DNA from 2 places in the Kitasatospora sp. NPDC101235 genome. Region 1 is predicted to be linked to the other one. Evidence: riboswitches for the same ligand, from Rfam matches in the RefSeq annotation. Region 1 holds a riboswitch; the other holds the start of a gene.
What was found. Region 1 has a riboswitch for cyclic di-AMP ahead of ACIRRH_RS25765 (M23 family metallopeptidase). Riboswitches for the same ligand answer to the same signal wherever they lie in the genome.

Region 1 (4,696 bases):
TTCGGGCTCTCCGTACGGGTGGAGTCGGGCGGGACGGGCGGGACGGGCGGGACGGGCGGGTCGGGGCGGGCGGGGCTCAGCCGAGCTCGGCGAGGAACGGCAGCAGGGCGTCCGCGGTGGCCGCGGGGTTGTCGGCCATCGGGTAGTGCCCGGACCCCTCGATCATCGCCTTCCGCGCGCCGAGTGCGGCGGCCTGCCGGTCGGCCACGAGCTCCGGCTTCGGGAAGTCGGGGTCCTTGCTGCCCATGACCACCAGCGCCGGGCACCGCACCGCGGCCGTCCAGCCGACCGGTGCCGAGTCGCCGTGGACGTACCCGCGGGTGGCGGTCTTCCGTCCCGGGGTGCGCAGCGCGGCGACCAGTCCGTCCACGTACGCGTCGAAGTCGGCGGGCTTGGCGCCGGGGAAGGCCATCCGGCGCAGGTAGAAGCCCCAGGAGGCCGGCCAGTGGACGAGGGCGGCGCCCATCAGGCCCATGACGCCGCGCATCAGGGCGCCCTGCGGCGGGTTCTCGACGAAGGCGTCGAGGAGGACGATCCCGGCGACCCGCTCGGGCGCGTCCCCGGCGGCCTTGACGACGGTCGCGCCGGTGTACGAGTTCCCGGCGAGGACGGCGCGGTCGATGCCGAGGTGGTCGAGCAGGGCGAGCACGTCGCCGGCGATGGCGGCCGGGCTGTAGTCGTCCCAGGTGACGGAGGATTCGCCGAAGCCCCGCAGGTCCATGGTGACGACCCGGTGGCCGGCGGCGACGAGCAGCGGGCGCAGGTGCCGGTACGCGGCCCGGCTGTCGAGCATGCCCGGGAGCAGGACGACGGGGGTGCCGTCGCCCTGCCGGGTGTCGTCGAAGGCGATCCGGCCGCCGGGAGCGGTCAGGTACCGGGTGCTCGGGGTGATGGTGCCGTTCATGGGTGGTCCCCTTCGGGCCGTCGGTGCGGGGCATCGGCTGTGCTGCCGATAGCCATAAAGCTAAGGCTAATAGCCTTAGCCGTCAAGCGACCGTCGGCGACGGGCCGCGGTGGCGGGCCGGGAGAAGGGGAAGGGGCCGGTCAGGCCCCCTCGACCTTGAACGGGTCGTGCTCGCTGAGCAGCTTCTCCAGTCGGGCCTGGTCGACCCGGGTGATCATCTCGCTGGACTCCTGCCGGTCCCGGATCACCTTCGCCAGCGTGAACGCGGAGGTGACGGTGTAGAGGAGGCCGACCCCGAGGAAGGCCCGGGTCCATCCGCCGACCGGCAGGTAGACGATTCCGGCGACGAGGGCGATGCCCGACAGGGAGAAGGAGAGGACGGCCTGGACGAAGTACGCGGCCGTGGTGCGGGCCTGCATCGGTGCGCTCATGGCGTCAGGATGCGGCGGCCCCGCCGGGCCGCACATGAGTAGGGGTACTCAGGTGAGGCCGTGCATGAGGGGCCGTTCGTTGACGTCCGATCACCTTCCACCGAGCTGCTCCAAACGGATGGCTTGGAATCGGAGCGTCCTAGGATTAACGTTTGATAACGCAGCACGGTTGTCAACGCCGTACCCAGACGGCACCGTGCGCCGTCGCCTAATCCCGCCGACCGGCCTCCGGGCAGGTCAGGGAGCCGGGGAACCACGTTCCTTGGGGTGAATCGGCGGGGCTCCGGCCCGGCCGTAGGAGACCTTCCTGCTCCGAACCCGTCAGCTAACCCGGTAGGCGCGAAGGAAGGAAAGGAGCGCGCCTCCCGTGGCGTCGACGCACACCCCGGCACACCCGGCCGGCTTCGCAGCCGGTACCCAGCTCCTCGACCACCCCGGCGCGGACGGCCCTGAGGACTTCGGTCCCGAGGCCTTCGGCGCAGAGGCCGAGACCAACCGCCACCGGATGCCGCGTCAGACCCGCGGAGCCTCCCCGCTGCTCGGCGTCACCGCCGTCGCCGCCACCCTGGGCGCCACCGGCTTCGCCTCGGCGACCCCGGCCGCCGCCCCCGCCGTCGAGGCCCCGGACGAGACCCCGGTCGCCCTCTCCGCCGACCCTGGCCTCGCGCTCGCCGCCCGCATCCAGCACCAGGCCGACAGCCAGCGCACCGCCGCCGAGGAGACCGCCCGGCTCCAGGCCGCGCAGGAGGCGGAGGCCAAGGCCGCCGCCAAGGAGGTCGAGGCCAAGCGCGCCGCCGAGGAGGCCGAGCGGGCCAAGGCCGCCGCCCTCACCCTCCCGGTGAACGACTACCGGCTCTCCGCCCACTACGGCCAGAGCGCCCGCTACTGGGCCAACCTGCACACCGGCCTGGACTTCGCCGCCGACACCGGCACCCCGGTCTACGCGCTCGGCCAGGGCACCATCACCTCGGCCGGCTGGGCCGGCTCGTACGGCTACCGGATCGTCGAGACCCTGCCCGACGGCACCGAGATCTGGTACTGCCACCTCTCCTCGATCACCAAGGGCTCCGGCAAGGTCGCCTCCGGCCAGCAGATCGGCAAGGTCGGCGCGACCGGCAACGTCACCGGCCCGCACCTGCACATGGAGGTCCGCCCCGGCGGCGGCGCCCCGGTCGACCCGGAGCCCTGGCTCCAGCAGCGCGGCCTCAACCCCTGACGCACCCGCACGAAGCCCCCGGCCCGGAGCACCCGCTCCGGGCCGGGGGCTTTGCGCGGCGTCTCACTCCTCGACGGGCAGCTGCGCCAGGTACGCCTCGATCTCCTCCGGGCCCGGCTCCGGCGCCAGCTCCGGGAACTCCGTCACCAGCAGCCGCGGCAGCCCCGGCACCGTCCACCCGCCGAACAGGTCGAGCGCCGCGTCGACCGCCGCCTCCTCGAACTGCCCGAAGTCCCCGGCCAGTTCGTCCGGCATCGGCCGCCCCTGCGCGGTCAGCTCGGCCAGGTTGCGGTAGCTGCGCCGCATCAGGCCCTGCTCCAGCAGCCGCCGCGCGCCGTCCGTGGCCATGCCGACCGACAGCACCCGGCCCGGGCCCCAGCCCTGCTCGTCCGGCTCGTCCAGCCAGCCGGCCGGCACCAGCGCCTCGTACGCGGCCAGCCGCTCCTCCTGCGCCAGCTCCCCGAAGCCGGCCAGCCAGTCCCGCACCGCCGCCCCGTCCGTGACGTCCACCCCGTGCGCGTGCAGCAGCAGCGCGTACAGCCGGGGCCAGGTCACCAGGTCGGCGCGGCGCAGCAGCCCGGCCGCGACCTCGCCCTGCCACTCGGCCTCCGCGTGCAGCCGCTCCTGGCGCTTGGCGTTGAGCCGCCGGGCCGCCCGTTGGTGGTCGATCAGCAGCCGGACGGCGTCGCCGTAGGCGAGCGGGTCCTCCTCGGGTGCCGGTTGGACGTACAGGTGGAGCCGCTCGTACAGCAGGTGCTCCACCGCGTCGGAGGTCAGTTCGGGCCAGCCGTCGTGCATCCTGCCCTCGCCCAGCTCCAGCAGCGCCAGCACCGCGCGCAGCGGCCCCTCGGCCACCGGCGCGCGGCCCTGCTCGGCCGCCCAGGCGAGCAGGTCGGCGGCCTTGGTGCGCGGGGCGAGCCGCAGGTCTTCGTCGTTCATAGTCCGAACGGTAGCCGCCGGGCGGGGATAGGGTCGGCAGCCATGGTCCCCGTACGACTCACCGGCCCGCGACTGGCCGTCCGCGAGTACCACCACACCGAGGGCGACGTGGACGCGCTGCACGCGCTGTTCGGCGACCCGGAGGTCACCCGCCACCTGCCCTTCGGGCCGAGCGGCCGGGAGGCCTGCGCCGACCAGGTCGAGCTCTACCTGGAGGAGGCGATGGCCGAGGAGCGGGACACCTACCGGCTCGCCGTCACCAGGCTCGCCGACGCCGAGGAGCCGCAGGACGCGACGCCGGTCGGGCAGGCCTCGCTCACCCTCGACGGGCACCGGGCCGCCCACCTCGGGTGCGTGCTGGCCCGCGAGTTCTGGGGCCGCGGCTACGCGGGCGAGGTCGTCGGCCTGCTCTGCGGCCTCGCCTTCGACGTCCTGGACCTGCACCGGCTGGCCGCCCGGGTCGCGGTGGCCAACGAGGCCTCCGTCAAGGTGCTCACCGGGCGGGGGTTCCGGCTGGAGGGGCGACTGCGGCACGACGGGTTCAAGGACGGCGTCTGGTCCGACTCGTTCCTCTACTCGCTGCTCGCCGACGAGTGGCCGGGCCCGGGCGCCCGCAGGCCGGGCCCGGACCGCTGAACGCCGCGGACGGGCCGGGGGGCGGCCGCCCGGACGCAGGGCGGACCGAACGAGGGGATCGCGGCGGAGGGGGGTTAACCCCACCCCGGATCCGCCAGGCCTCCGGATCACGCCTGGCCTGCGCGTCCGTCAGACTGGACACCGTCAGCAGGACGAACGACCGACAGTACGAGGGGCCGGGGGCCGGGAGCATGAGCAGCAGCCGCAGCATGGAGGACCGGGAGTGGGACGTCCCGGGCGGTTACGGTGACGACCCGCGCCCCGCCCGGGCCCGCCGGACCGAGCGGCGGCCGGCCCTGTGGCGGGCGCCGTTCTCGGCGTACTACTACCGCGAGGTCGGCTACGCGCTCAGCGGCCTGCCGGTGGCGATCGCCGGGTTCTCCGTCTCGATCGTCATGTTCTGCTTCGGCCTCGGCACCTTCGTGACCGTCCTCGGCCTGCCCGTGCTGGGCGCCCTGACCAGCCTCGCCCGCGGCTTCGGCCGGCTGGAGCGGGCCCGGGTGCGCGGCATGCTGGCCCTGGACGTCCCCGGCCCGGAGCCGGTGCGCCAGGTCCGCCCGGGCAGCTGGG
Region 2 (4,696 bases), on a different contig from region 1:
AGCAGTTCCCGGCCGTGATCGTCAGCACCGGATTCCCAGGAATCGCCGAGAACCTGATCACCCGCTTCAACTATCCGGGTGCCGCGCTCAAGCTGCTGCAGGAAGGGCGGATGCAGCCGACCGTCATGGTCCTGGTGCGCCCCTCGCCCGCACTGCCGCAGGACACCGAGTGCGAGGACGTCCCGAACGGCCCGCAGTCCGACACCTACTTCACCAAGGACGTGCCCTCGGCGATCCAGGCCAGCTTCCGGGTCTCCAGCGACCCGCAGGCCTGGGCCTTCATGGGCAACTCGACCGGTGGCTACTGCGCGCTCAAGCTGGCCATGCGCCACCCGGACGTCTTCCCGACCGCCGTCGCCCTCTCCGCCTACTACGAAGCCGCCGACGACCCGACCACGGGCGACCTGTTCGGCGGCAGCAAGCAGCGCCGCGACGAGGCCAACCTGCTGTGGCGGCTGAAGAACCTGCCGCAGCCGAAGGTGTCCGTACTGCTGGCCGGCACCAAGAAGGGCGACGGCAACTACCGGCAGGAGACCGAGGCCTTCGTCGACGCGGTGCAGAGCCCGATGAAGGTCTCGTACAGCATGCTGGAGAACGGCGGCCACAACTTCGAGACCTGGAGCGCCCTGCTGCCCTCCTCACTGGAGTGGCTGTCCCAGCACCTCAAGGTGCCGAACCAGACCGTCTGACGGGGAACGGCACCCGGGGCCGCCCGGACCGCCCGGCGCCTGGACCGCCCGGACCATCCGAACAGGCTGGGGAGAAGACCGAACCCCCGGGGCCACGGCCCCGGGGGTTCGGTCGTTCACGAGCCGTACGGCTCCCGCGCAGCGGTCCCGCCGCTCAGGCCACCCGCTCCAGCGTCCCGGTGTGCAGCTCGCCGACCCGGCCGCCCTCGCCCTCGAAGGTCCAGAAGGCCCGCACCGTCAGCTTGCCGAGGTCCATCACGTGGCTGACGGTGATCCCGCTCTGCTCCGTCCAGCTGACGAAGTAGATCTCCGGCGCGACCTCGGCGACGTGCAGCCGCACGTCCTCCCACTGGCCCGCGGACTCGCCGAGGCCCTCCCAGCGCAGCCGAGTGCCGTCGGCCGAGTAGGTGTTGCGGAAGGCCGCGCCGTTGTCGGCCCGGAAGAGGTAGGTACGGCCGGCGAAGGCGGGCAGGGGCGCGGTCATGGTGGGGCGGGTCCTCGTTCCTGTTCGGTCGTGGCGAGCATCCGGTCGGGCTCGCCGCTCTTGTGCACGGCGGAAGATGTCAGGCTTCCAATTTATCCGACCGGGCGCACTCGGTCAGGCACTCGCCACGGTACGGTCCGGCACCACACAGCCGCCCGGATGTGCGACCGGCACATGGGCAGGAGCGCGCGCCGGTCCTGCCGTCCGGCCATGGGACGTACCCCCACACACCGTCGCCTGGGCGCCGGACGCCGCGAGCCAGGTCAACGCCTGGCTGAGCTGACCTGACCCGAGCCGTCCGCGGCTGTCCGCCCGTCCGCCTGGCCCGCCTTGGCCCTCCCGCTCCCGGAAATTGATCAACTCGACTGCCACGCAGCGTCGTTGATCGACACCACTGTGAGCTGCGCGACAACCTGCCCGTCCGAGTTGTCCGCTCGTGCACGACCCACCTAGCCTGCAACGGTCGTCCGCCCTCGCGGACCCCGCCGCCGGGACGCCGAATCCTGTCCACCCGCCGGCGGGTCGCCGAGCACCACAGAGGACGGGAGCGGGGGAACCAAGGTCAGCGCCCGGCCCGTACGCCAGAGCGTTCGGGCCGCGGCTAGGGGTGAAGCCGCTCCGCAGGCGGCCGGGCGACCTCAGCCCGAACCCGACAGCTCACCTCGCAGGCGTCGCAGAGGTCGTCCCATGCCCAAGCCTGCCAGCTCGACGCACCGGCCGGCGCCCGCGTCCGCCCGCCGCCGCGGACCGCGCCACGCCCGTCCGTCCCACCGCGGACGCAACGCCGCCCTCGCCGCCGCCGGGGCGTTCGCCATCAGCGGCGCCGGGCTGCTCGGTCTGTCGGCGGTCACCGGTGCCCAGGCCGTCACCGCGTCGGCCGTCACCCAGGACCGGCTCGGCCCCGCCACCATGGTCGCGGGCAGGGCCACCACCGCCTCGCTCGGCCTGCACTCCGTGGCCTGCTTCACCGCGAAGACGGTCGGTGTGGGCGTGCGCGACGCGCGCGGCAACAACCTCGACTACCCCGGCAACGCCTCCAACGTGCAGATCTGCCCGAGCGGGGTCGAGTTCACCAGCGGTGCGCGCGCCCTGCCCGCCGGGACGTACACCCGGTTCGGCTTCTGGCAGGAGCTCGGCGGCGCCTGGCACAACCTGCCCTCGCAGCAGCTGGTCGTCTCCGCCGCCGGGACGTCCACCCCGACCCCGACCCCGACCCCGACGCCGAGCGCCGAGCCGACCTCGACCCCGACGTCGACCACCAAGCCGACCCCGACCCCGACGCCGACCGCCGAGCCGACCTCGACCCCGACGTCGACCTCGACCACCAAGCCGACCCCGACCGGCGAGCCGACCTCGACCACCGCGACCACGTCGACCACGTCGGTCCCGGCGCCGAGCACCACCCCGACCCCGAGCACCCCGCCGCCGTCCTCCCCGGTCGCCGGCAAGTCGCTGACCTGGTCGGACGAGTTCAACGGCGCGATCAGCTGGGGCCGGCGCTGGGTCGGCGACAAGAGCACCGCGTACAGGTACGGCGACCACAACCCGGGCGACAACAAACTCGACTGGCTGAACAGGAACAACGTCAGCGTCGCCAACGGGGTCGCCACCTTCACCGCCACGCCCGGCGGGCCGGCCCTGGAGAACGGCAAGCAGTCCTGGAACACCGGGTTCCTGACCACCGAGGGCTCCAGCGAGGGCTTCCGGGTCAAGACCGGCGACTACGCCGAGACCCGGGTCAAGCTGCCCGCCGGCAGCGGCGCCTGGCCGGCCCTGTGGACCTGGAAGAACGGCAACGGCGAGGTCGACTCCTTCGAGTACCACCCCGACAACCCGAACCTGCTGGAGCTGACCAACCACGTCAACCCGGGCAACGCGAGGTACTACACCGACGCGAGCGCCATCGCGAAGGACCAGTGGGTGACCATCGGCACCCACTACGGCGCCAACTCGGTGGACTGGTACGTCAACGGCGTCAAGGTCTTCTCGGACGGCAAGGGCGTCGGTGCCAACTGGTCGGCTTACCTGAACCTCAACCTCTCGGTGTGCGCGGGGCAGTACCACCCCGCGCCGCAGGGGACCGCCCCGATCACCTTCGCCGCCGACTACGTCCGCGTCTACCGGTAGGAACGGGCCACCGGCAGGACGCTCCCGCAGGCCGGGTCGGCCCCACCGGCGGGACCGCGCGACTCAGGAGCCGGCAGTCGTCCCGACCACCGTGATGTCGAACGGCTGCCGGTTGTTGCCCTCGTTCCGGTCGTCCGCGCTGCGCACCACGACCGAGCCGCCGCTCAGCCTGCCCACCGGCAGCCCCGGGTTGAGCCGGACCGGGATGAGGGCGGTCGCGCTGCGTCCCTCCCGCAGTCCGGGCTTGAACACGCACCGCACGGTGCGGCCGTGGCCCAGCACCTGGCAGTCGGAAGGGAAGTACGGCCCCTCGGGGCTGACGCCCTCCGGCAGGGTGACCACGACTGTGAACGGGGAGGCGGTGGTGTCCGGGCCCGCGTTGCCGACGAAGGCGCGGACGGTGGTGGTGCCGCCGGGGGTGGCCGGGTCCGGGGCGGTCCGGACCACCTCCAGGTCGGAGGCGGACGGCCGAGCTGCGGCCGGCGCGGGCAGTGTGGAGGCTTCGGATCCCGCGTCCGTCGCTGCTCCGGGCCTCGCCGGGGCCGGCAGGGTGGAGGCCTCGGGCGTCGCCGGGGCGGGCAGGGTGGACACCGTGGACGCGCCCGTCGCGACGACCTCCACCGCGGGCCGGGGCTCGGGCCGCCGCAGCGCCCAGGACGGGTCGGTGGCCAGCACCGTCACCGCGTACCCCGCCGCCAGGGCCGCGACCAGTCCGGCCCCGCCGGACCCCCGGCCTCTCGCGGCAGGTCGTGCGCCACCGCCCCGCACACCACCGCCCGGTACGTGGCCACCCGGTACCTCACCGCCCCGAACGTCCCGGTGCTGCTGCTCCATCCCCGCTCACCCTGCCTTCGCGTCCCGGCCGCCCGCGCCGTCGCGGGCGGCGTCGGCACCAGGGTGGCGGAGCCGTCGCCGGAGCCCGGGGGCAACCCGCCCGTCGTCCGCCCGAACGGATGAAGCGGCGTTCCGCCCCGACCGGATGGGTCGACAACGGGGGTTGACGGGACGTCAGGGGGCGAGGACCTGCCCCAGCCGGGTCGCGATCCGGTGCATCACCGGGACCAGCGAGGCGGCCCCGGCCTGCTCCTCCAGGGCCCGGATGCGAGCCTCCGGGCCGGAGACCGAGAGTGCCGTGGGCGTCGGCGCGCCCGGGACGGCGAGCGCGATGCAGCGGACGCCGATCTCCTGCTCCTGGTCGTCGACCACGTAGCCGCGCGAGCGCGCCTCGACGAGCTGGCGCATCAGCTCCTGCGGGTCGGTGACCGTGTACTCGGTGTGCGCGGGCAGCGGGTTGGGGCCGAGGACGGCGCGGGCCTCGTCCTCGGGCAGCTGGGCGAGCAGCGCCTTGCCGACGCCGGTGCAGTGCGGCTGCACTCGTCGGCCGACCTCGGTGAAC

Region 2: another riboswitch for cyclic di-AMP. It lies ahead of ACIRRH_RS19940 (hypothetical protein); the one in region 1 lies ahead of ACIRRH_RS25765 (M23 family metallopeptidase).

The regions. Positions count from the first base shown of each region.
Region 1 covers NZ_JBIWNZ010000016.1:175,533-180,228, forward strand. The annotation lists gene ACIRRH_RS25755 (alpha/beta fold hydrolase) at 77-904, opposite strand; gene ACIRRH_RS25760 (YiaA/YiaB family inner membrane protein) at 1,045-1,335, opposite strand; cyclic di-AMP (ydaO/yuaA leader) riboswitch at 1,531-1,689, shown strand; gene ACIRRH_RS25765 (M23 family metallopeptidase) at 1,703-2,551, shown strand; gene ACIRRH_RS25770 (hypothetical protein) at 2,615-3,490, opposite strand; gene ACIRRH_RS25775 (GNAT family N-acetyltransferase) at 3,533-4,126, shown strand; gene ACIRRH_RS25780 (sensor domain-containing protein) at 4,318-4,696, shown strand, end outside.
Region 2 covers NZ_JBIWNZ010000011.1:105,356-110,051, reverse strand. The annotation lists gene ACIRRH_RS19950 (alpha/beta hydrolase) at 1-689, shown strand, start outside; gene ACIRRH_RS19945 (MoaF-related domain-containing protein) at 844-1,173, opposite strand; cyclic di-AMP (ydaO/yuaA leader) riboswitch at 1,697-1,852, shown strand; gene ACIRRH_RS19940 (hypothetical protein) at 1,861-3,300, shown strand; gene ACIRRH_RS19935 (hypothetical protein) at 3,364-3,981, opposite strand; gene ACIRRH_RS19930 (hypothetical protein) at 4,084-4,257, shown strand; gene ACIRRH_RS19925 (IclR family transcriptional regulator) at 4,309-4,696, opposite strand, start outside.